DNA from 4 places in the Virgibacillus ainsalahensis genome. Region 3 is predicted to be linked to each of the others. Evidence: riboswitches for the same ligand, from Rfam matches in the RefSeq annotation. Region 3 holds a riboswitch; each other region holds the start of a gene.
The links. A riboswitch is a leader RNA that binds a small molecule or an ion and turns the genes downstream of it on or off. The one in region 3 is predicted to bind thiamine pyrophosphate.
Positions count from the first base shown of each region.

Region 1: it holds a riboswitch for thiamine pyrophosphate, as region 3 does, so the genes downstream of both, ACZ427_RS15345 (lipoate--protein ligase family protein) here and thiT (energy-coupled thiamine transporter ThiT) in region 3, are expected to answer to the same signal.
Region 2: it holds a riboswitch for thiamine pyrophosphate, as region 3 does, so the genes downstream of both, ACZ427_RS11195 (thiamine phosphate synthase) here and thiT (energy-coupled thiamine transporter ThiT) in region 3, are expected to answer to the same signal.
Region 4: it holds a riboswitch for thiamine pyrophosphate, as region 3 does, so the genes downstream of both, ACZ427_RS07655 (solute carrier family 23 protein) here and thiT (energy-coupled thiamine transporter ThiT) in region 3, are expected to answer to the same signal.

Region 1 covers NZ_AP043943.1:3,109,035-3,114,830, forward strand. Annotated here, with positions in the region: gene trpD (anthranilate phosphoribosyltransferase) at 1-630, shown strand, start outside; gene trpC (indole-3-glycerol phosphate synthase TrpC) at 631-1,413, shown strand; gene ACZ427_RS15330 (phosphoribosylanthranilate isomerase) at 1,419-2,021, shown strand; gene trpB (tryptophan synthase subunit beta) at 2,035-3,231, shown strand; gene trpA (tryptophan synthase subunit alpha) at 3,233-4,024, shown strand; TPP riboswitch at 4,168-4,273, shown strand; gene ACZ427_RS15345 (lipoate--protein ligase family protein) at 4,491-5,354, shown strand; gene lipA (lipoyl synthase) at 5,326-5,796, shown strand, end outside.
Region 2 covers NZ_AP043943.1:2,294,280-2,300,075, reverse strand. Annotated here, with positions in the region: gene ACZ427_RS11215 (DUF3231 family protein) at 1-140, shown strand, start outside; gene ACZ427_RS11210 (hypothetical protein) at 431-556, shown strand; gene ACZ427_RS11205 (aspartyl-phosphate phosphatase Spo0E family protein) at 1,371-1,577, shown strand; gene ACZ427_RS11200 (hypothetical protein) at 1,718-1,843, opposite strand; TPP riboswitch at 2,108-2,216, shown strand; gene ACZ427_RS11195 (thiamine phosphate synthase) at 2,420-2,962, shown strand; gene thiO (glycine oxidase ThiO) at 2,943-4,067, shown strand; gene thiS (sulfur carrier protein ThiS) at 4,064-4,267, shown strand; gene ACZ427_RS11180 (thiazole synthase) at 4,269-5,033, shown strand; gene ACZ427_RS11175 (thiazole biosynthesis adenylyltransferase ThiF) at 5,033-5,796, shown strand, end outside.
Region 3 covers NZ_AP043943.1:1,328,683-1,334,478, reverse strand. Annotated here, with positions in the region: gene ACZ427_RS06255 (Glu/Leu/Phe/Val family dehydrogenase) at 1-1,211, opposite strand, end outside; gene ACZ427_RS06250 (hypothetical protein) at 1,300-2,718, opposite strand; gene ACZ427_RS06245 (YflT domain-containing protein) at 2,876-3,226, shown strand; gene ACZ427_RS06240 (hypothetical protein) at 3,267-3,398, opposite strand; gene thiT (energy-coupled thiamine transporter ThiT) at 3,546-4,118, opposite strand; TPP riboswitch at 4,264-4,364, opposite strand; partial or broken gene ACZ427_RS06230 (M3 family oligoendopeptidase) at 4,473-5,796, opposite strand, start outside.
Region 4 covers NZ_AP043943.1:1,602,888-1,608,683, forward strand. Annotated here, with positions in the region: gene hflX (GTPase HflX) at 1-298, shown strand, start outside; gene ACZ427_RS07640 (methionine gamma-lyase family protein) at 304-1,545, shown strand; gene ACZ427_RS07645 (MerR family transcriptional regulator) at 1,665-2,054, shown strand; gene glnA (type I glutamate--ammonia ligase) at 2,154-3,491, shown strand; TPP riboswitch at 3,532-3,628, shown strand; gene ACZ427_RS07655 (solute carrier family 23 protein) at 3,718-5,037, shown strand; gene ACZ427_RS07660 (LuxE/PaaK family acyltransferase) at 5,037-5,796, shown strand, end outside.

The sequences.
Region 1 (5,796 bases), 1.8 Mb from region 3:
TCAAAAGACCATGTAGAAGAAATGTTACTGGATAACAAAATAGCCTTTATGTTTGCACCTCATGTTCATGCTGCATTGAAGCCTTTTTCCAAGGTTCGTAAAGATCTTGGATTGCCAACAATTTTTAATGCAATTGGGCCACTGACAAATCCGATTGAACTGGATTCCCAGTTTATTGGCGTTTATCGTCGCGACTTGCTCCCAATGCTGGCCGATGCACTAAATAAATTAGGAAGACGGCGCGCTGTCATTGTAAATGGTGCAGGAAATATGGATGAAGCCTCGCTTGCAGGAGAGAATCATCTTATTATCCTTGATCAGGGAAAGCAAACAGCTTTAACTTTAAGCTCAGAGGATGTCGGATTACCAACATACTCCAATGAACAAATCCGCGGTGGTAATGCAAAAGAAAATGCAGAAATCCTGCGTAACGTCTTAAAAGGAAAAAAAGGTGCCTATTTCGATACAACAATCCTCAATGCCGGACTCGGATTATTTGCGAACGGTACAGCAACAACCATTAAGTCCGGAATAGAGATGGCACAAGAAAGCATTGAGTCTGGCGCAGCACTTAGTAAATTAGAACGACTGGTAGAATACAGCAAAAAAATTCCAAGCGGGGTGTTATAAATGTCAATATTAGAGAAAATTCTAGTTGAAAAAGAAAAAGAAGTCACACAGTTGAAAACCCAAACCTTTGAAACGTTGCATGATAAAAAAATAACGACTTTCAAGGAAAAAGTAGCTTCTTCCAGTAATATGAATATAATCTCCGAGATCAAGCGCTCTTCTCCTTCCAAAGGTGAAATAAAGATGGATGTGGATCCGGTGACACAGGCAAAACAGTATGAGCATTCAGGTGCTGCAGCGATTTCCATTTTAACTGATAATCCTTTCTTTCATGGATCCATGGAAGATTTACGAGCAGTAAGAGAAGCTGTAGAACTGCCAATTCTGTGTAAGGATTTTATTATCGACCCTGTCCAAATTGACCAGGCAAAGGCTGCCGGTGCCAATATCATCCTGTTAATTGCAGCGGCATTATCGGATGCCGATTTGGAAAAACTTTATCAATATGCTAAAGACCAAAATCTCGAAGTACTTTGTGAAGTTCATAATGAAGAGGAAATGAAACGGGTACTACGGCTTGATCCGGAAATCATTGGAATAAACAATCGTAATTTAAAGACCTTCCACGTCGACCTCAAAGCAACAGAGGATCTGGCGGCAATGGTAACAAACCCGCAAACAATGCTTATTAGTGAAAGTGGTATAAAAACCAGTGAAGACGTAACCCGTGTACGTGACTTTGGAGCTGATGCCATCTTGGTTGGAGAAACACTGATGCGCTCAAGTAATTTGTCAGAGACCTTCCAGGAGCTGCAAATTCCGCTACTTACTAAAGGGGTGTGAAGCAAATGCTTGTGAAGATTTGCGGGATAAGGACAGAACAGGCTGCTTCTGCCGCAGTTCAGGCAGGTGCGGACTTTATCGGTTTTGTTTTTGCTCCGAGCAAACGTCAGATCACACCTGCTGAGGCTGAAGCAATTGCCAAGAGTCTGCCCACAACGGTTAAGAAAGTAGGTGTATTTGTAAACGAACCCCCTGAAAACATGAAGCAAATTGCAGAACAGGTCGGTCTGGATTATATTCAGCTACATGGAGATGAGTCCACTAAAATTGCTGAGGCTCTGCCCTATAAAGTTATCAAAGCCTTTCCGGTAGATAAAGACACAATTTCTAAAATTGAATCGTATCCATGTGACTTTTATTTGCTTGATAGTCCCTTTGGTAAAAATCGTGGCGGAAACGGTACATCTTTTGACTGGAATCTAATAGAAAGTCTATCCATTAATCAAGGAAAAATTATCTTAGCAGGGGGGCTGGCCCCAAAGAATGTGCAAGGTGCTATCAATCTCGTAAATCCTGCTGGAGTTGATGTCTCAAGCGGTGTGGAAACAGATGGAAAAAAGGATCATGAAAAGATCAGACAATTTATTCGAAATGCAAAACATACATGAAAGGATGAGTCCATTGACAACATATACCCTACCAGATGAAACAGGAAGATACGGTGAATTTGGAGGACGTTTCGTTCCTGAATTATTAATGCCTGCCGTCATAGAATTGGAAAAAGCCTATGACGAAGCAATGCAGAACCCTGATTTCATTTCAGAGTTAAACGATTATTTAAAGCAATATGTTGGCAGAAAAACCCCGTTGTACCATGCAAAAAGCCTGTCTAAAAAGCTCGGGGGAGCACAAATTTATTTAAAACGTGAAGATTTAAATCATACTGGGGCACACAAAATAAACAATACCATCGGCCAGGCGCTCTTAACACTTCGAATGGGCAAGAAAAAAGTTGTTGCCGAAACAGGAGCAGGTCAGCATGGTGTCGCCACCGCAACTGTATGTGCCTTGCTGGGGCTTGAATGTGTCGTATTTATGGGGGAAGAAGACATACGTCGGCAGAAACTGAATGTATTTCGAATGGAGCTATTAGGTGCGGAAGTTCGCAGTGTATCCCATGGGAGCGGCACATTAAAAGATGCTGTCAACGAAGCTTTACGATACTGGGTAAGCAATGTGAATGATACCCACTATATTATAGGCTCCGTTGTCGGACCACACCCCTTTCCAAAAATCGTGCGTGACCTTCAATCTGTTATCGGCAAGGAAACAAAACAGCAGATGATTGATCAGACTGATAGTTTACCAGATGCCGTTGTCGCTTGTGTTGGCGGAGGGAGTAATGCAATGGGTATGTTCCACCCATTTATTGAAGATGAACATGTAAAATTATTCGGAGTTGAGGCAGGTGGAGCTGGATTGGCAACCAACAAACATGCAGCTACATTATCTGGAGGAAAAGTTGGTGTCCTGCATGGAACACTCACACATCTGCTTCAAGACGATGATGGTCAAATTGAAGAAGCCTTCTCCATCTCAGCAGGACTTGATTATCCCGGAGTAGGACCAGAACATAGTCATTTACATGAAAACGACCGGGTAACCTATACATCGATTACAGATGATGAAGCCTTGGAGGCATTTCAATATCTTTCAAAGACGGAAGGTATTATCCCTGCACTGGAAAGCGCCCACGCTGTTGCTTATGCATTAAAACTGGCAAAAGACATGAAACAGGAAGAAACTCTGGTTATTTGCCTGTCCGGCAGAGGGGATAAGGATGTTGAGCAAGTAAAAGACAGATTGGAGGAAAACTAATATGGGTAAACAACAAATGGAACAGGCTTTTCAACTTAAGCAAGCAGACAATCAGAACTTGTTCATCCCGTATATAATGGCAGGTGACGGTGGTTTGGATATATTGGAGGAACGAATTTCTTTCCTCCAAGAATCCGGTGCAGCAGCAATTGAACTGGGAATCCCATTTTCTGATCCTGTGGCTGACGGACCAACGATACAAGAAGCAGGGATTCGCGCACGAAAAAATGGCACATCCCTATCAAAGGTGCTGGAAAAACTGCAATCTTTCAAAGAAAATCGTTCCATCCCTATTATATTAATGACATATATTAATCCGATTTTTGTTTATGGGGTGGAAAACTTTGCAAAAGCGTGCAGACTGGCCGGAGTGGACGGAGTAATCATTCCCGACCTGCCGCTGGAGGAAGAAAATTTGATTGATGCACATTTAAAAGAGAACGATATTGCCTTTATCCAACTGGCTGCGATGACAAGTCCAAAATCCCGGTTAGTTACGCTGGCAAAAAAATCAGAAGGCTTCCTCTACGCCGTTTCCGTCGTTGGGACAACTGGAGCACGTGCAGCACATCACACGGATGTAACAGCATTTCTAAAGATGTTAAAAGAGAATAGTTCTGTTCCTGTACTGGCAGGCTTTGGGGTTTCCAATGACGAGCAAGCACGTGAACTTAGTAAAAATTGTGATGGTGTCATCGTGGGCAGTAAAATCGTTGATTTATTACATGAAGGTAAAGAGGCAGAGGTTAAACATTTAATTAACAGGAGTCTGAAGCAGGAAGTAAAGAGTTAATAGCTCTCAGGAGAAATGAATATACTTGTTTCTCCCCCTTCTTTTTTTACCTTTAACTTAAAAATAATAATAGATCGAAAATAGCGTTAATTATTTTACATTCTGACAACTATAAGATAGGATAAAAGTGGAATTTGTATAAAAATTAGCACTAAGGGAGCCGTAAAACTGACTGAGAGGAATGCGATTATTCTGACCTTTGCACCCGAATTAGATAATACTAGCGTGGGAAAGTGCAGTTGATATTAGAACTTGGCTTTTTCCAAGCCCTTGTGACAAATTAGCCCGCACTTATGCAGTAAGAAAGTTTTATACTTCTTAACTGCCAAAAAAGACTGCAACCTTAAGGAATTGCTGTCTTTTTTTAGATAGAATCGTACGAAGCCAAACATTATCGTATTAAAACATTTCACGTTTGTGTTATGCCTCCCCTTGTGTCCAAATTTATTCTCGGAGGTGATTAATTGTGGAGAAACAATGGGGTTTTTTGGATAGTGGAATTGCCGATGCAGCAGTAAATATGGCTTTAGATGAATCTTTACTGAATTGGCATGGCAAAGGTGAAATCCCTCCTACATTGCGCTTTTATGGATGGTCAGCACCAAGTCTATCTATCGGGCATTTTCAAAAAACTGCCAAATCTATTGATTTTACTGCTCTAGAAAAGTATACCTGCCAATTTGTCCGCCGATTAACCGGTGGCAGTGCTGTTTTACATGATAATGAACTTACCTATAGCCTTGTTATCTCAGAAGATGATCCATCGATTCCAAAATCAGTAACAGAAGCCTACTATGTGTTAACAAAGGGTGTTCTGGAAGGGTATAGAAATTTAGGTATCCAAGCTGATTTCGCTATGCCAGAAAGGCGATTGAACAGGGAAAGAACGGATATTTGCTTTGAAAACCCAGCATCCTACGAAATGATTGTTGATGGCAAGAAGATCTCGGGAAATGCACAAACGAGAAAAAAAGGTGTCCTTCTGCAGCATGGGTCTATACCTATGAGCATCGACACAAAAATGTTATTTGATATGTTTAATTTCCCGTCAGAGAAAATCCGGCAAAGAAAGCGAAATTCCTTTGTAAATAAAGCAACTACTATCAACGATCTGACAGGAAAACAGCATACGTATGAAATGATGACAACTGCTTTCAAAAAAGGATTTCAGACAGGATTAGATATAAGTTTTCAACCAATAGAACTATCTAAGGACATGTGGGAAGAAGTATACCATTTAGCAAGTGTAAAATATGCCAGTGAATCATGGAATAATAATACATCGAAGGAGCGAGTAATCAATGGCAAAACAAGCAGAGTACATACGTAAACCTGAATGGCTTAAGACAAAAATCAACACCAATGAATCATACAGAAAGCTTAAACACTTAATGCGCGATAAAAAATTAAATACAGTTTGTGAAGAAGCACGCTGCCCAAATATCCATGAATGCTGGAGCGAACGAAAAACTGCTACATTTATGATTTTGGGAGATACGTGTACTCGGGGTTGCCGGTTTTGTGCGGTGAAAACCGGTCTGCCTAATGAACTGGACTGGGGAGAGCCAAAACGGGTTGCTGAGTCTGTTGCAGTAATGGGATTAAAGCATACTGTCGTTACAGCCGTCGCTCGTGATGATTTAAAAGATGGCGGCGCAGCAGTATTTGCGGAAACAGTTCGTGAAATCCGCAAACAAAACCCTGGTGGTACGATTGAAATTCTTCCTTCCGATATGAAGGGGGATTATGAAAGCCTTCACACACTAATGGAT
Region 2 (5,796 bases), 970 kb from region 3:
GTGATATAGGTGGGATGTATACACGTTTTTTAATGGATAATGGACTATACGTTGAAGATGTAACCAATATTTTAATTGATTATGGATGGTTGGAACGCCCGCCACAAGCTGTAAATCGGGATAACTTGAGTTCAAAATAATTTTTTGTAACAGCTTAGTTTTTTTGAAGAATCCTTTCGTAAATTTTGTTGCTTATTAACCTTCGTAGTTGATATAAAATGCGACGTAACTTTATCGTGATTTTGCTTCTTCCGTTTCTTTTAAACCAGAGCGCTATCACAATCGCTAATCGCTTCAGCAGAATACTTCGCTTTTTAGTGGGCACGGCTTCAGCCTCGGGCCAACACGATGTTGGTCACATAGGCGTTGCCCTAGGACGGGGCGTTCTTAGCCTGTGTTCTTTAGCCCACGCTATGGGGTTGAAAATCAAATGTTATACGAGCCGGGATTACGTAATAAAGAAGGGAAGACTTCGAAGATTGATACGCTTCATCACTATATCCAATTGAACAACCAGGAAAAAAGTGATGATGTCCTGGATGTGTCTGTCAAATAACCCCTATCTGAGGGAGGGCTCGATATGAATCCTTACCGTTTTGCTAGCGATTTTCAAGATAAACCGAGAAAAAAAGCGATATTTTAAGAAAACAAGCGTTGTGCCCGTTTTCATTTCATTTGTTTTCGTTTTCATGAGAAATGTTACCGATTCCACGGACTTTGTAAAAAACTCCCTTTTCTTCCATAATTAAAGTATCAAAAGAAAGGGGAGATAAACATGATGAAAAAAGTAAAAGAACTACTAAAGGATTCCATGGAATTGTATGTAGATGCTTATGAAAGACTTAACCGTCAGTAATTAAAAAAATAGAAAGGAAGTTGAGATTATATGAAAAAAGCAATTAAAAAACTGGAACAGTTCATCGATAAAAATGCAACATTTTACGGGGATTTCCACAGAAAAAGATAATCCACCAAATTTTTGGAAGTGAGGGTGTAATATGTCATTACCGATACAATATCAAAGTGATCCCAAAAACCGATTCTAAACGGTAAATAGAATCGGTTTTTCATATGTCTTCTTGACCTCCAGGTAATCCATTCCGTAATTCTCCCAATTATCTCCATACGCGTTCATAAAATTCATCCCCATTTTTTACTTTATATTATCCTGTATATGACAATTTACAATTAAAACATGATTAAGGCAGCAATGTTTTCTGATTTCATTAAAATTTTCTGATGCAAAAACCGAAATGGTGAAAATTATTTTTGTCTACTCATGTCTACTTTTGTAGAATCTATTGCATCATTTATTAAAAGTTGGCATAATATTTTTTGTTGGGTTTTTAAACAAACTAATATCTGAACCAATGAAAGCAGATGTAAGAAGGGAAGAAATATTGATGGAACAAATAATCGTAGCCGTACCATCCAACTTGCCAACAGATATTTTAATGAAAAAGAATGAAATGATTCAACTCGGGCTGGAGTATGGTTTGGCAAATGATCGAACAATAGAATGCAGCCAACAACTTGATAAACTTTTAAACAAGTATGCGACTGAAACACATAGTTAAAAAAACTGTTCAGTACCATTGAGCAAAAACCGAATTGTATAAAAGTTAGGAGGATACCATTATACTCCTAACTGAAAAAGGCAAGCCTGTTTGATTTCAGGCTTGCCTTACACATGTGGTATTTTCTTTTATGGCTATCATTAATTCTCCTGTGGTTTGGAGTCTGGTTCACCTTGTGGGTCGATATCCTGATTTGGATCATTCGATTTTTGCTTTTGTTCCAGGGAATCATCATTATGTTTGTTTTCTTTTTCTTGATTTGCCATGATATCACCTCATTCGCAGTATTGGATAGGATGTTGACTTTATGTATAATTTAACCGTTATCAGTAATGTTAAAACATGAATCGAAGTGTTCAATTAGCTGGATTGACGTGTAAGAATGCGTTTCTCGTAGGTTCAATGTGTACAAGGAAAAGATGTTTATTTTCAATAGCGTGAAGCCGCATCGAAAACGGTTACTTTACGAAAAGAATAATTATTGACAATTTTAGTACCAATGATATAATGCTACTAACAATTAAATAGAATCGATTCACTAGGGGTGCCTTTTAGAAGGGCTGAGATCAAAGTGTAACTTTGGGACTCTTTAAACCTGATACGGTTGATGCCGGCGTAGGGAAGTGAAAGAATGGATACGTCTATTCCTAATTTGAAGATAATATTACATTCAAACCACTTTCCTGACCAAAGGGAAGTGGTTTTTTACGTTTCTGCATGATTTTTAAGGAGGTGTTTCTGTCGATACTCGTAAAAAATCACCAGGAGAGCTTCATATCATCTCAACCGGTCAACAAACACCGGAAATCTTCGCTTCGATTGCTAAAATAATAAATCCATATGTGAATGTGTTTCACCTAAGGGAAAAATCATGGTCCGACATCAAACTGGTGGAAACAATAGAATTACTTGACTCAAAAGGCATCCAACCTGAAAAGATAATCGTAAATGATCGGATGGAAGTCGCTCATTCTATGAAAACACTGGGAGTGCAATTAGGTAAAAACAGCATGAATGTATCGGAGGTAAGAAGTCCTTACGACCACTTATGTATCGGCTGTTCCGTTCATTCGGTGGATGAGGCCCTTTTCGCTTCCAAACATGGCGCCGATTATTTACTGTACGGACATGTATATGAAACCCAATCCAAGCCCGGGCTGAAGCCAAATGGACTAAAGGGGTTGAAAGATGTGGTCCAGCATGTAAGCACACCAGTTATTGCCATTGGTGGTATAACACCTGAAAACACACCAGATATCATCAAAAGTGGTGCAAGTGGAATCGCAGTATTATCTGGTGTTTTATTAGCAAATGATCCGATGAAAAACGTAATCGCATATCGCAAAGCATTAAGAAAGGTGGCTGATGATGAAAAAACGTTATGATGCAGTGGTTGTAGGCGGGGGTGTAATTGGTTGTTCGATTGCCTTTCAATTAAGTAAACGTGACTATCACGTACTGGTTATTGAAAAAGAAAGAATCGCACAAAAAGCGTCACGTGCTGCTGCCGGCATGCTAGGAGCTCAGAATGAAATTACAGAAGATAGTCCACTGTTCTCCATGGCACGAAGAAGCAGGGAAATGTTTCCTGAATTGGCAGAAGAGTTAAAATTACTTTCCGGTATTGATATTGAACTGCTGCAAAGCGGAATTTTACGAGTGGCTCAATCTGATGAAGAAATGGAAAACTTAAAAAAGATCGCTTCATTTCAAGAAATGAAGGGAGAAACCGCAGAATTACTGAATACGGCACAGGTACAAGCGAGAGAGCCGGAAATTTCCGGTACTGTTGCAGGTGGTTTGTACATGCCGCGTGATGGACAGGTTTCAGCACCGCTTTTCTCACAAGCATTAGCAAAATCTGCAGCTGTTTTAGGGGCGGAATTTCTTGAATATACAGAAGTAATTGATTTCGTGAAGGAAAATGGCAGTGTTTCCGGTGTGAGAACTGGAACGGATATATTCTTTGCGGATGAAGTTATTGTGGCAGGTGGACCGTGGAGCAGCCAAATTATCGAGAAAACCGGGTTAACCTTAAATGCACATCCAGTAAAAGGAGAATGTTTATCCGTTCACCATCATGGACGCATTGTAACATCAAGTATTTTTTCGTCCGATGGATATATCGTTCCGAAATCAGGCGGGAGCCTAATAATAGGGGCAACACAAAAACCCGATACATTTGACGAATCAGTTGAATTGACGAGCGTCTACCAGCTGATAAATAATGCTATGAAAATTATCCCGGCACTAAAATCGGCTACATGGGAAAAAGCGTGGGCAGGTATTCGTCCACAAACGGGGGATGGCTTGCCCTATCTGGGGAGGGACCCTGATTTAGGCGGCTTATCCATCGCAACGGGGCATTATCGCAATGGGATTTTACTAGCTCCTGTAACCGGCTTCCTTATGGCCGATTTAATTCAAGGAAAAGCGATCGATGATACATTTCGAATGGACCGAATACCACATGAGGAGGTAAACGCATGAATCTGCTTGTCAATGGAAACGAGGTTAACGTACCAGGTAATGTTAAAACGATTACAGATGTGATTGGGTACTTTTTTAACAATCCGCCGGTCGTCATTGTCGAACACAATGGTGAAATTTTAGATCTCGAAAACCATTCAAACAAGGAAGTAACAAATGGAGATAAACTTGAATTAGTACAATTTGTAGGAGGTGGCTGATATGTTAACGATTGGGGATAAAAATTTTAACTCCAGATTACTGTTGGGAACTGGAAAATTCCCGAACTTTGATATACAAAAAGAAGCCGTGGAGGTATCAGAAACAGAGATTTTAACATTTTCAGTACGTCGGATGGACATATTTGAACCGACACAGCCAAATTTTCTGGAAAAGGTAGACATAAAGAAATACAGCCTGTTACCAAACACTGCAGGTGCAAAAACGGCAAAAGAAGCAGTTCGTACGGCGAAACTGGCTAAAGCTTCAGGTCTTTGTGACATGATTAAGGTTGAGGTAATTGGCTGTGATAAAACACTGCTGCCTGATCCAGTTGAAACCTTACATGCAACAGAAGAACTACTAAAAGAAGGATTCACCGTGCTTCCTTACACCTCGGATGATGTTCTGTTAGCTCAGAAACTGGAAGAGCTCGGTGCACATGCGATTATGCCTGGAGCATCACCAATCGGGTCTGGGCAAGGTATTATCAATCCGCTTAACTTAAGCTTTATTATCGAACAATCGAGTGTGCCTGTTATCGTTGACGCTGGTATTGGCTCACCTAAAGACGTTGTTGAGGCAATGGAATTGGGTGCGGATGGCATCCTGCTGAATACTGCTGTTTCAGGCGCCAAGCATCCAGTTAAAATGGCTGAGGCTATGAAACTAGCTGTAAAAACAGGTCAACTGGGCTATGAGGCGGGGCGAATTCCAATCAAACGCTATGCTACAGCAAGCAGTCCATTGGAAGGGGTTAGCCGTTGATGGATGCCCGTTATTCAAGACAAATATTATTTTCCCCCATCGGTGAAGACGGTCAGGACAAAATAAAAAGTAAGCATGTACTAATTATTGGAGCAGGTGCACTTGGTACTGCAAATGCGGAGATTCTTGCCCGTTCCGGTGTTGGAAAAATATCCATTGCTGACCGTGATTATGTTGAATGGAGCAATCTGCAACGTCAACAGTTATATACCGAAGATGATGCGATAAACAGCATTCCAAAAGCGATAGCGGCTAAAAGAAGATTAGAGAGCATTAATAGCGAAGTGACGATTGAGGCAAGTGTTGTGGATATAGGGCCCCTTGAGATGGAAAATCTCGTGAAAGGGGTGGACCTAATTATGGATGCAACAGATAATTTCGATATTCGGATGATTATTAATGACATTTCTCAAAAACATAATATTCCATGGATCTATGGTGCAGTTGTTGGCAGTTATGGCATTAGTTATACCATCATTCCGGATAAAACTCCATGCCTGCACTGTTTGATGAAAAAAGTGCCAATAGGTGGAATAACCTGTGATACCGGTGGAATCATCAGTCCAATTGTTCAACTTATTGTTGCACATCAAACAACGGAAGCGTTGAAAATACTCACCGAAAACTGGGAAGCTTTACGAAATAAGTTAATATCCTTTGATATTTGGACCAACCAGCAGTCTTTCATTGATGTTGAACCGTTTAAAAATGAAGACTGCCTATCATGTGGTCAGGCAGCAAGCCATCCATATTTAAATTACGA
Region 3 (5,796 bases):
AATTGCGTTTCTCTGCCCTGGAGCCATTCCAGATAAGATACGATTACCCCGCCGGCATTCGCTAAAATATCAGGTATTATGATGACTCCTTTATTACTTAGATAGTCATCGGCAGCTTTTGTTAAGGGAGCATTCGCAGCTTCTACGATAATATTTGCCTTTATATCTGTCATATTGTCTTTATGAACCTGCCCACCTAATGCAGCTAAAACCAAAACATCAACATCGAGGCTTAAAACCTCATCGCGATCCATAATAGTTGCCTTAATATTGGCAGCTTCAAGCTCTTCTTCATTAACCGGTAAGTCATTGTTGTTCTCAGCTGTAAATTTAAGCAAATCAGGTATATCAATTCCATCTGAATTATAAAGTGTTACATTCTTATCACTTACAGAGAGAACTTTATTATTTAGATAATCACATTTATATGCTTCCATTGCTGCGACAGAACCAACATTACCAAACCCTTGAATGGCAACGGTAAAGGTATTTTCCTTATTTGCCAATGCTGTCTTCGCGAAAATATTTTCGCGTTCCTCCAGCCAGTGCTTATTTTCTTTTATAAAGTTATGCATTAAATAACGAAAGGTAAAATAAACACCTTTTCCAGTTGCTTTTCTCCTTCCAAGCGAACCTCCATTTACTACACTTTTCCCGGTAAAACTGCTGCGGTATTTCATCCCTGGATGAATACTCTTATATTCACCCATCATCCAGTCCATCTCACGGGCACTGGTTCCTACATCCGGTGCGGGGATATCCTTTTCCGGACCAAGAATCTCACTGAAATACTGTACATACTTTTTACAGATTAGATAAAGTTCCTTCGTTTCGTATTCCCTTGGATTAATTACAACTCCACCTTTTCCTCCGCCAAAAGGAACTTCATGCAGCGCATTTTTTAATGTCATTAAGGAAGCAAGATTACTGACTTCGGATTCTTCTACAGTTTCGTGAAATCGAATCCCGCCTTTATATGGACCTAATATATTATTATGCTGCACCCGAAAAGCAGGTACTCTAACAACCCTCTCATTTTCCAGCGTAACCCGTAAAAATGATTTATGGACATGATTAGGGGTCGAAAGAATGGAAACCAGTGAAGCAAAAGCCTTTTCTCTTGTTTCATCCTTTAAATCTGGTAAGAAAGTTTCATCATCCAGCAATGCTTGTAAGGAATGATGGACAATATCTTTCGTACTGTTTGACATGATTTCCCTCCTAGATTGTTTACAACGATAATTAGTCTAAAGTTTAACAAAAGGGTGGATCAATAACCAATAAAAGCGGTTTACAGGATTATAATAGAAGCACCGCAACGGTCGTGGAAATGAACAATCCAAGCATGACAGGAATGAAATTTTTCCGCACCAGCTCCATTACTGAAACTCCACAAAATCCAGCTATCGCAATCAAAGAAGACCATGCTACAATAGTCCCTCCACCAGTCCAGATTGAACCCATCTGACCGATTGCCGCCAATGTTGCTGCATCAATTGTACCATTTTCCAAGGAGGCTGCGAGGGCGCCGGTAAGCGGTAATCCTGAAAATCCGGATCCATCCAGGCCTGTTATGATACCTATAATTAATATACTAAACCCTGCCAAAATCGCACTTTGTGGCAAATATCCTTGGGCAGAATGCACGAGGTCAAATAATAAGGCTGGTGCACTTTCTTCTACCCCTAAAATACTGCCGGAAAAATCAGGGCTTCCCAGAAAGAAGAATCCCGCAATTGGTATGACCGGTCCCATCGCTTTGAAAGCGAAGACAAACCCATCTGTAATATGGTTACTAATGTAGTCCAGGGCATGGTGTTTACCAAAAGCCACAGTAGACAGCAATAGTAATATTACTGCTACCCCTCCGACAAATGCCGCTCCATCGCCACCAACAAGACCGCTGCTGCCTGAAAAGAGTTTACTGTGTAACATGAAAATAACTACAGCAAGCAGTGATAGTGGTACGAGTATAGCGAAAACCTTACTCCAGGTGGAGAGATTCTTTGTTTGTGCTTTATTTGTCGAGTTTTCCTCTGTTTGTAATGTTTGTAATTCGGTTTCATTTAATACATCATCTTTCGAACGAATCGATTTTCGATAAATCAGATAAGCTGAGCCAATCGCTATAACACCGGCTACTACAGACAGTATCAATGCTTGATCAGCAACAGCTCCTGTGTCAAGACCAGCCGAGGCAGCTGATAAATTAGGAGCCACCTGCACGATATAGTCGGAGGAAAGCGCCATCCCCTGGCCGGCTAACGCGATTGCAACAGCTGCTGTCATTACTGGCAATCCTGCTCTTACTGCTGCTGGGACAAGTAATGCACAGATTAATGGAACAGCGGGTGTCGGCCAAAAGAAAAGGGAAATTACATAGGTTACACCGACCAGCACAAAATAAGAAACATGCCCATTCACCATCATTTTCTGAATCGGCTGAATCATTTTCTGATCTGCACCCAAATCACGTAAAGAATGTAGAAGTGCCAACATGAACGTAATGATTAAAAAGATATTAAAAAGCTCTTGGGCAGCAACAAGGTTTGCATTAAAAATGGCGGTGAATCCATCAATTAAACTTCCTTTATATACCCAGGCGATCACAAATGTTCCAAAAAGTGTCGGTAGTACGACACCCTTTCTAAAAATCATTGTAACTATAATAATGAGCGTAAACAAACCATATAACCAATGGGAAACACCCAATTCCATATTAAACCTTCCTCTCCATAAGAATGGTTATATAGCCTATGCTTTTGAGAGAAAAACGCTACTTCTATACTTGAGTGTGAACAAATTTTACATAAAGATGTTTAGTTTCTTGTGAAAAATGGGTATCAGATTTAAGCATTACAAAGGAGGAGATAATTTGAAACCATTCATCCAAGAATATTCCAATGATGAAAAATTAAAAACAGACGTAAGCATACTGAAAGATAAAGGCATAAATAAAGAGGATATTTATATAATGTCACATGATAATGACAGAACAGAACGTGTAGCTGACGGTTCAGATGCAAATACAGTAGGATTTAAAGAAATGGATTTCATGGAAGCAGTTGGTAATATATTCAGCAGCAAAGGTGATGAGTTACGTACAAAGCTTGAAGAAATAGGATTTACTGAGGCTGAAGCTAATGACTACGAAGAAGACATGGATGAAGGTAAAATATTTTTAATTGTAACCAGTAATGAAAATGTAAATAGCTATTTACTGTAGTATAAATTTTGGACAACCTTGATGCGCAGAGGTTGTCCTTCTAATTTTTTTGCTCTTCAGCAAAGCACTCATTACATAGAAGTTTTCCACTTATTTGTTCTCCATCGAAAAAACCATCCTCACAATAAATATTTTTTCCGCAAGAATCGCATGTTCCAATCAGTTCTCGCATATGACTCCCTCCCCTAAATTCTGGGTACCAGTTACCAGAAATTATTTACGTGTAGAATCCTATATTTTTTCCCACTTAGAGAATTTTTTTAAAAAGGTAACCCCTTTAATTAAGAGGTTACCTTATCGTGAGCGGATAGGCAATTACCTACGCTGCATTTAACAATGTTCTTGGCTGTTTATGGAATAGGAAGAACACGATTAAAGTACACAAAATAAATGACGGAAACATGTAGGAGGTATTGTATAATAAGGAGTATAACCAAGCTGGCTGCCCCTCAACTGCTGATCCAAAAAATACGATTCCGGCAATATAATGTGCAGTGAAGCGCAACGTGGTCCCAAGCAAAACACCACCTGTAATATACGAAAGATAAGCTTTTGTTCTGCCACCCTTCACTGCCTCTTGAATTTGATTCGCAAAAATACCGGAAAGTCCAAGTACAGTAAACGCAAGTCCATAATCAATCAACCCTTGAACAGGATGCAAAATATACCCTGTACCAACTGCAACCTGGAGTATCCCCCATAAAAAACCGGAAAGCAAACCACCTTTTAGTCCCCAGCGGAATGCCACGATAAAGATTGGAATCATTGCGAAAGAAACCGAACCCCCCATTGCCCAAATCTTAAACGATAAACCTGGGATAATATCCAAAAGTAATGCCAATGCTGAAAATATGGCCACCTCGATTAAAAACAATATTTTTCTTGAACTCAAGTCAACTACCTCCCCTTTTTAAAGCACATAAATAAACTTGACATTCCACCAAGTCTTAAAAATTTTATGCTATCTAAACAAACAAAAAAAGCAATGCCAAGGGGAAGACTTCCTGATGGGGAATCCGCTCACATTACTTTTTATTCCATCAAAAAACCACCATCCCTACGCTAGTATTAACTAACAGGTTCGAAGGGTAAGAACAATAAGTTCACTCTCAGCCAAATGGCTCCCCCTGTAGGCTTTATTTCACTTTTTTTATTACATGTATTGTATCTCATTTATCAGATGATGACAACAAGCTTGTTTAACAAATATAGAAAGAAGAAACAGTGTACCGCCTGTACAAAAACTCTATAATGCCAGGAATTCCTCAACATCTTCCACACATAAACCAATTGCATTTTCCCAGAAGTATGGTTTGGTTAAATCAACATTCAGATGTTTGTGAGCCAAATCTTCCACTGTCATACGTCCTGTATCAAGCAATAAGGCAATATAATCATCTTCAAAACTACCATCCTGTTTTTTCGCATATGCATAGATTCCCAAACTGAACAGGTAACCGAATGTATAAGGGAAATTATAGAATGGGACACCTGTTATATGGAAATGCAGTTTGGATGACCAAAAATTGGGGTCATACTCTTCCAATGCTCCATGATACGCTTCTTTCTGTGCTTCAACCATTAACGCATTCAGACGCTTAACCGAAACCATGCCCCGTTTTTCGTTCTTCATAAAAATTATTTTCAAAAATAAACCGTGAATGAATATTCATAAAAAATGCCACACTGCGTTTGATTTTGTCTTCTAGCAGTACCTTTTTTTCCTCTTTGTTTCTTGCACGCTTTACAGACGCGTCGGCAACAATCATTTCAGCAAATGTAGAGGCTGTTTCCGCCACGTTCATAGCATAACCTTGATTTAATTCATGGACATCATTCATGACATGCTGGTGATAAGCATGTCCCAATTCATGAGCAAGTGTTGCAATATTTGAGGAGGTCCCTGAATAAGTCATAAAAATACGTGTTTGTTCACTGTCAGGAAAACTTGTGCAAAATCCTCCCGGCCGTTTCCCTGTTCTGTCTTCTGCTTCAATCCAGCGGTTATCAAAAGCCATTTGAGCAAACGCAGCCATTTTGGGACTGAATGCACGAAATTGTTCAATAATAAAAGCTGCACCCTTCGAGTAACTCGACGTCTTTACAGAAGATGATATTGGTGCCCCAATGTCATACATGCTCAATTTATCCAATCCTAACAGTTCCGCTTTCTTATCCAGATATTTCACAAAGTTCTTTTTATTGTTCGTAATTGCATTCCACATCGCATCCAATGTTTCCCGCTTCATTCGATTTATAGCAAGTGGCTCCTTTAAAACACTCTCCCAATTGCGGTGCTTGTATATTTGAAGTCGAAAACCCGCCAAGTGATTAAGCGTTTTTCCAAATAAATCGGCTTTTCCATTCCATGCCTTATCCAACTGTTCAAATACATATTTGCGTACAGAACGATCCGGATGACTTAATTTATTAGATGCCTGGCCGACAGAATAGGAATTAATCTCACCATCCTCTTCCAGTTCCACTGTCATATTCCCTACAATGGTACCATACATCTGATTCCAGGCATGATAGCCATCCACTGCCAAATCATTGAGCAGTACTTCTTC
Region 4 (5,796 bases), 270 kb from region 3:
TAATAAAAAGGATATGGTACAAGATGATTTCATACCGATAAACCATCCCTTTGTTCTCGTTAGTGCTTTTGAACAATCAGACATTCAAATGGTGATAGAAAAAATCGAAGGTATGCTCAAAGAACAATGGGACAAGTTTCAGATCCGTTTAGGTCCTGAAGAAGGGAAAACATTGAATAGATTGGAACATGGCACCATTATAACAGAAAAGTATTTTGATGAAGAAACAGTTCACTTTGTTGTAGAAGGGTATATTCGTAAGGAACATCCATTGAAAAGCATATTAAAGGAGCAGTAACAGTCATGATTGAACAATTGATAAAACAAGCTGAAGATGATTGCAAGACAAAGCATAAGGAAATTAACTCGATTGTTGAAATAAATCAAAAACGCGTCTTGGAGGCTTTCAAAAAAAATCGCATCAGCGATAGTCATTTTAACTCAACGACAGGTTATGGATATGACGATCTCGGCCGTGAAGGTATAGAAGCGGTTTATGCAGATGTGTTTGGGGGGGAAGATGCTCTGGTCAGACCACAGTTGGTTTCTGGAACACACGCCATTTCCACTGCATTATTCGGGCTATTGCGACCGGAAGATGAATTAATCTATATAACAGGAAAACCGTATGATACGTTGGAAGAGGTTATAGGGAAAAGGGGAAGCAGTGCCGGTTCATTAATAGATTATCATATAAAATATAATGAAATAAATTTAAAAGAAAATGGTACGGTGAATTTTGAAGCAGTGAATAAGGCGATTTCCAATCAAACAAAAGTTGTTGCTATCCAACGCTCGAAAGGCTATGACGATAGACCATCATTCACTGTCGATGAAATTGAAGAGATGATACGCTTTGTAAAGGAAATAAATAATGAATTAATTATTTTCGTCGATAACTGCTATGGAGAATTTGTAGAAGCTAAAGAGCCTTTACATGTTGGAGCCGATATTATTGCGGGTTCACTCATTAAAAATCCCGGTGGAGGAATTGTTCGTGCTGGCGGTTATATTGTTGGAAGAGAAGAACTTATTTTGCAATGTGCAAATCGATTAACCGCACCAGGGCTGGGTAAAGAAACTGGAGCAACGTTAAATATATTGCAGGAAATTTACCAGGGTTTCTTTTTAGCCCCACATATTGTAGGAGAAGCTTTGAAAGGCGCTGTGTTTACAGCAAGATTTTTAGAAATGGTTGGTTATACCACATCACCATCTTATCGAACGAAGCGGACAGATTTGATTCAGTCGGTAACATTTAATGACCCTGATCAAATGATAGCTTTCTGTCAGGCTATTCAGGAATATTCACCAATCAACTCCTTTGTAACACCGTATCCGAGTGATATGCCGGGTTATGAGGACAATGTAATTATGGCTGCAGGAACTTTTATTCAAGGGTCAAGTATTGAGCTATCTGCAGACGGACCAATCAGGGAGCCGTATATAGCTTTTGTACAAGGTGGACTGACTTATGCACATGTAAAAATAGCGTTAACACAATCAATTAACGTTCTTATAAAAAAAGGTTATTTGGTTTTATAAAAGGGTATAAGGTATAAGTAAACTTACTAATCAATTTGATGTCAGTAATCCTAACATCAAATTGACATAATACCTCACATATAATATTATCATTATATAAAGAAAAAGGGGGTCATACTATGAATGATCAAGAGCGTCGTTCTATGCCCTTGTTTGGAATCGGTATTGTGATTAAGCTTACAGAGTTAACAGCAAGACAGATTCGGTATTACGAAGAACACAGCTTAATTCATCCTGAGCGGACGTCAGGTAATCAGCGGTTATTCTCTTTTAATGATGTTGACAAGTTGTTGGAAATCAAAAATTTATTGGATAAAGGGCTTAATATAGCTGGTATTAAATCACTGTTAATATCTCAAAGGGAAGTGTTAGAAAATAAAACTCAGACATCGGACATTTCTGATAGAAAACTGAGAAAAATACTCAGAGATGAATTAACTGAAGCTGGAAGACATGGAAAAGCCAGCCTTAGACAAGGCGAGTTGTCCAGATTTTTTATCAAGCATTAGAAGGTTGTAGCGATTGAGGGCTATAATAAGGATATATACATATTTAGTAGCCGGAAAATTTCAATCATATACTTCATATAAAAATTAGGAGGAGAATGAATGGGAGCGAAATTTACAAAAGATGAAATTCTTAAACAAATTGAAGAGGAAAACGTAAGGTTTATCCGCTTACAATTTACTGACATGTTGGGAACTATAAAAAATGTGGAAATTCCACTCAGTCAGCTGGATAAAGCTTTAGATAACAAAATGATGTTTGATGGATCTTCGATTGAAGGGTTTGTTCGTATCGAAGAATCTGATATGTATCTTTACCCGGATGTAGATACTTTCGTTGTATTCCCATGGACATCGGACAAAGGAAAAGTTGCTCGCTTTATTTGTGATATTTATAATGCAGATGGAACACCTTTCGAAGGATGCCCCAGATATAATTTGAAACGAAATTTAAAGAAAATGGAAGAACTGGGCTTTGACGCTTTTAATATTGGGACAGAACCGGAATTCTTTTTGTTCAAATTGGATGAAAACGGTGATCCTTCATTAGACCTTAATGACCATGGAGGTTATTTCGATTTAGCCCCTACAGACCTAGGAGAAAACTGTAGAAGAGACATTGTTCTGGAATTGGAGGATATGGGATTTGAAATTGAGGCATCTCACCATGAAGTGGCTCCGGGACAGCATGAAATTGATTTTAAATATGCAGATGCCATACGACACGCGGATGATATCCAGACATTTAAATTAGTTGTAAAAACGATTGCGAGAAAACATAACTTACATGCAACATTTATGCCCAAACCTCTATTTGGTGTAAACGGCTCAGGAATGCATGTTAATATGTCTTTATTTAAAAATGGAGAAAACGCGTTTTTTGATACAAAAGGGGAATTACAGTTAAGTGACGTGGCATACCAATTTACTGCTGGGGTTATTAAACACGCAACTAACTTTACCGCTGTAACCAACCCTACAGTTAATTCTTACAAACGACTTGTTCCTGGTTTTGAAGCGCCATCTTACGTGGCATGGTCTGCATCAAACAGAAGCCCGTTAGTCCGCGTTCCTAAGTCAAGAGGGGTCAGTACAAGAATTGAAGCAAGAAGTGTCGATCCTTCTGCCAATCCATATTTAGCATTGGCTGTATTACTTGCTGCCGGTTTGGATGGTGTGGAAAATAAACTAACACCACCAAGCCCTGTAGACCGCAACATTTACGTAATGACGAAAGAGGAAAGAGAAGAAAATGGCATTAAAGATTTACCTTCGACTTTATTAGGTGCATTGGAAGAATTACAGAAAAATGAGGTAATTGTAAAAGCAATGGGGGAACACTTATATGAACACTTTATAGAGGCAAAGGAAATTGAGTGGGATATGTTTAGAACTACCGTACATCCTTGGGAGAGAGAGCAGTATCTGACCACTTACTAATTTTGAAGTTATGTAGTATTCTATAAAAAAATAAAAATGTCATCACCACTAGGGGAGCTATATGCTGAGAGAAGAACTTTCGACCCTTAGAACCTGATCTAGTTTGTACTAGCGTAGGGAAGTGGAGTGAATCTATTATTTGTTGAAATTTCTTCTCATATTTCTTCCTAAATAGAAGTCACCCACTACCACGGGTGGCTTTTTTGTATATTAGGGGGATTTAGAGATGGTGCTAGAAAAAAAGGGTGCGACTGTAACAGTGGGGGTGGAAGAAAAACTTTCACCTGCAAAAGGTTTCCTCTTTGGTTTGCAGCATGTTTTTGTATCCAACGTCTGGCTTGATCCGATTTATGTTGCAGCTTTAATCGGTTTACCATTGGGGTTATCAGCCAATATGGTAAATGCAATCTTTATTGCCGCGGGTCTCGTTACGCTGATTCAAGCGACGAAATTCGTCCGTTTGCCTGTCATTCAAGGTCCATCAGCAGCTTTTGATGCACTGATAATCAGTGCTGGTAAATCGGGGAATTTAGCGGCTGCGGGTGGTGGGATTATTGTAAGTGCTATTATTGTTTTCTTTTTGGCAATCACCGGTATGTTAAGCCGGATGAAGTCCTTCTTCACCCCGGTTGTCACCGGAACCGTAATTTTTATCGTAGGAGTTGCCCTTTCTAGTTTTACTTTAGAGTTATTTTTAGGCGGAACCTCTAGTTCGGAAACATTTCTTGACGGTGGAATTTTAACGATGTCGATCGCTACGTCACTCATTGTCCTTTTATTGTCCAATTTTGGCCAAGGAAAGTTACGTTCTTATTCATTCTTAATTGCCCTGGTAATAGGGGATCTCATCGGGCTTATGCTTGGGTATATTGATTTTTCTGTTATCACCGAGAGCGGTTGGATCGGTTTACCGCATTTTCTTCCCTATGGTGCACTTACGTTTGATTGGGTCACGTTCGGTGCTTTCTTTTTTGCTTACATCGTGGCAGTAATTGAGGCGATGGGGGTTTATCATGCCGCTGCTGAAATGGTTGATGTAAAGTTGGATGACAAGCGGATTCGTGGCGGGTTTGCCGGGGAGTCTATAGGTTCGTTGGCATCTACACTAATCGGAGGGTTCCCGACTACGGCTTACGGTCAAAACGTTGGTTTAATTCGCTTGACAGGCGTAGGATCGCGCCATGCTGTAAAAGTAGCTGCAGTTATTTTCCTTGTATTAGGCTTTGTACCGAAAGCAGGTGCGTTACTAGCTGTAACGCCACATGCTGTGGTAGGAGGAATCTTTTTACCGGCTGCCGCGTCGCTCATTTTCACGGGACTGAATATTCTAGGCGGGATGAAAAAGACGGACGCAAACTTTATGATTGCCGGCCTTTCCATTTTATTGGCTATTGCCTTACCGGACTTTTTTGTGAAGGTTGAAGGCGGAGTGGGTGATTTTCTTGGTAACACCATTTTAGTCGGAGGAGTAAGTGCGATTATATTACAACTTATACTGATTCAGCTCCCGGGTTGGTTCAGTTTTAAAAAAGGAGGAAAAAAATAATGAGACAACAGACAAAGCAGATTATTGATCAAATTCTTTCTTATATTAACAAATCGGATGTAGAGGAAACAGACTTTCAAGCGTTGGCATTAAAACTATTCTCTTACCAATTCGAATACAACCTTCCATATAAAAAATATTGCCAAAAAAGGAGGAAAACACCCCTGACGATCCAACACTGGCAGGAGATTCCTGCTTTGCCAATCCAAGCATTTAAGGAGTTAACTTTATCCTGTGAGTCAACAAATGAACCCGAAGCTGTGTTTTTGACTAGTGGCACGACAAATGCTCAGAAACAGGGACAACATATTCATCCTACTTTAGAAGTATGGGATACATCGATGAAGACTGCGTTTAATCAATTTGTTTTACCAGATCAAAAGGCAATGACCATTTATGTGATCTCTCCTGCTGAAGACTTGAATCAACAGTCTTCCTTGTCCCGCTATTTGACGATGGCGGTTAAGCATTTTGGTAAAGAAGACAGCAATTATTTTTTCAAAGAAGACGGGCTTGATATGGAGGCATTGACCACAGCTTTAAAAGAAAGTGAAAAGAAACAAGAACCTGTTTTACTGATGGGCGCTTCTTCCGCTTATGTTCACTTTTTAGATTATTGCAGGGAGAACGGTCTCACGTTCCAACTTACAGAAGGTAGTCGGATATTTGATACAGGCGGCTTTAAAGGAAAATCCCGTGAGATGCCTCGAAATGAAGTGTATGAATCTTTTGTGAGGACATTTGATGTTGATAAAAACA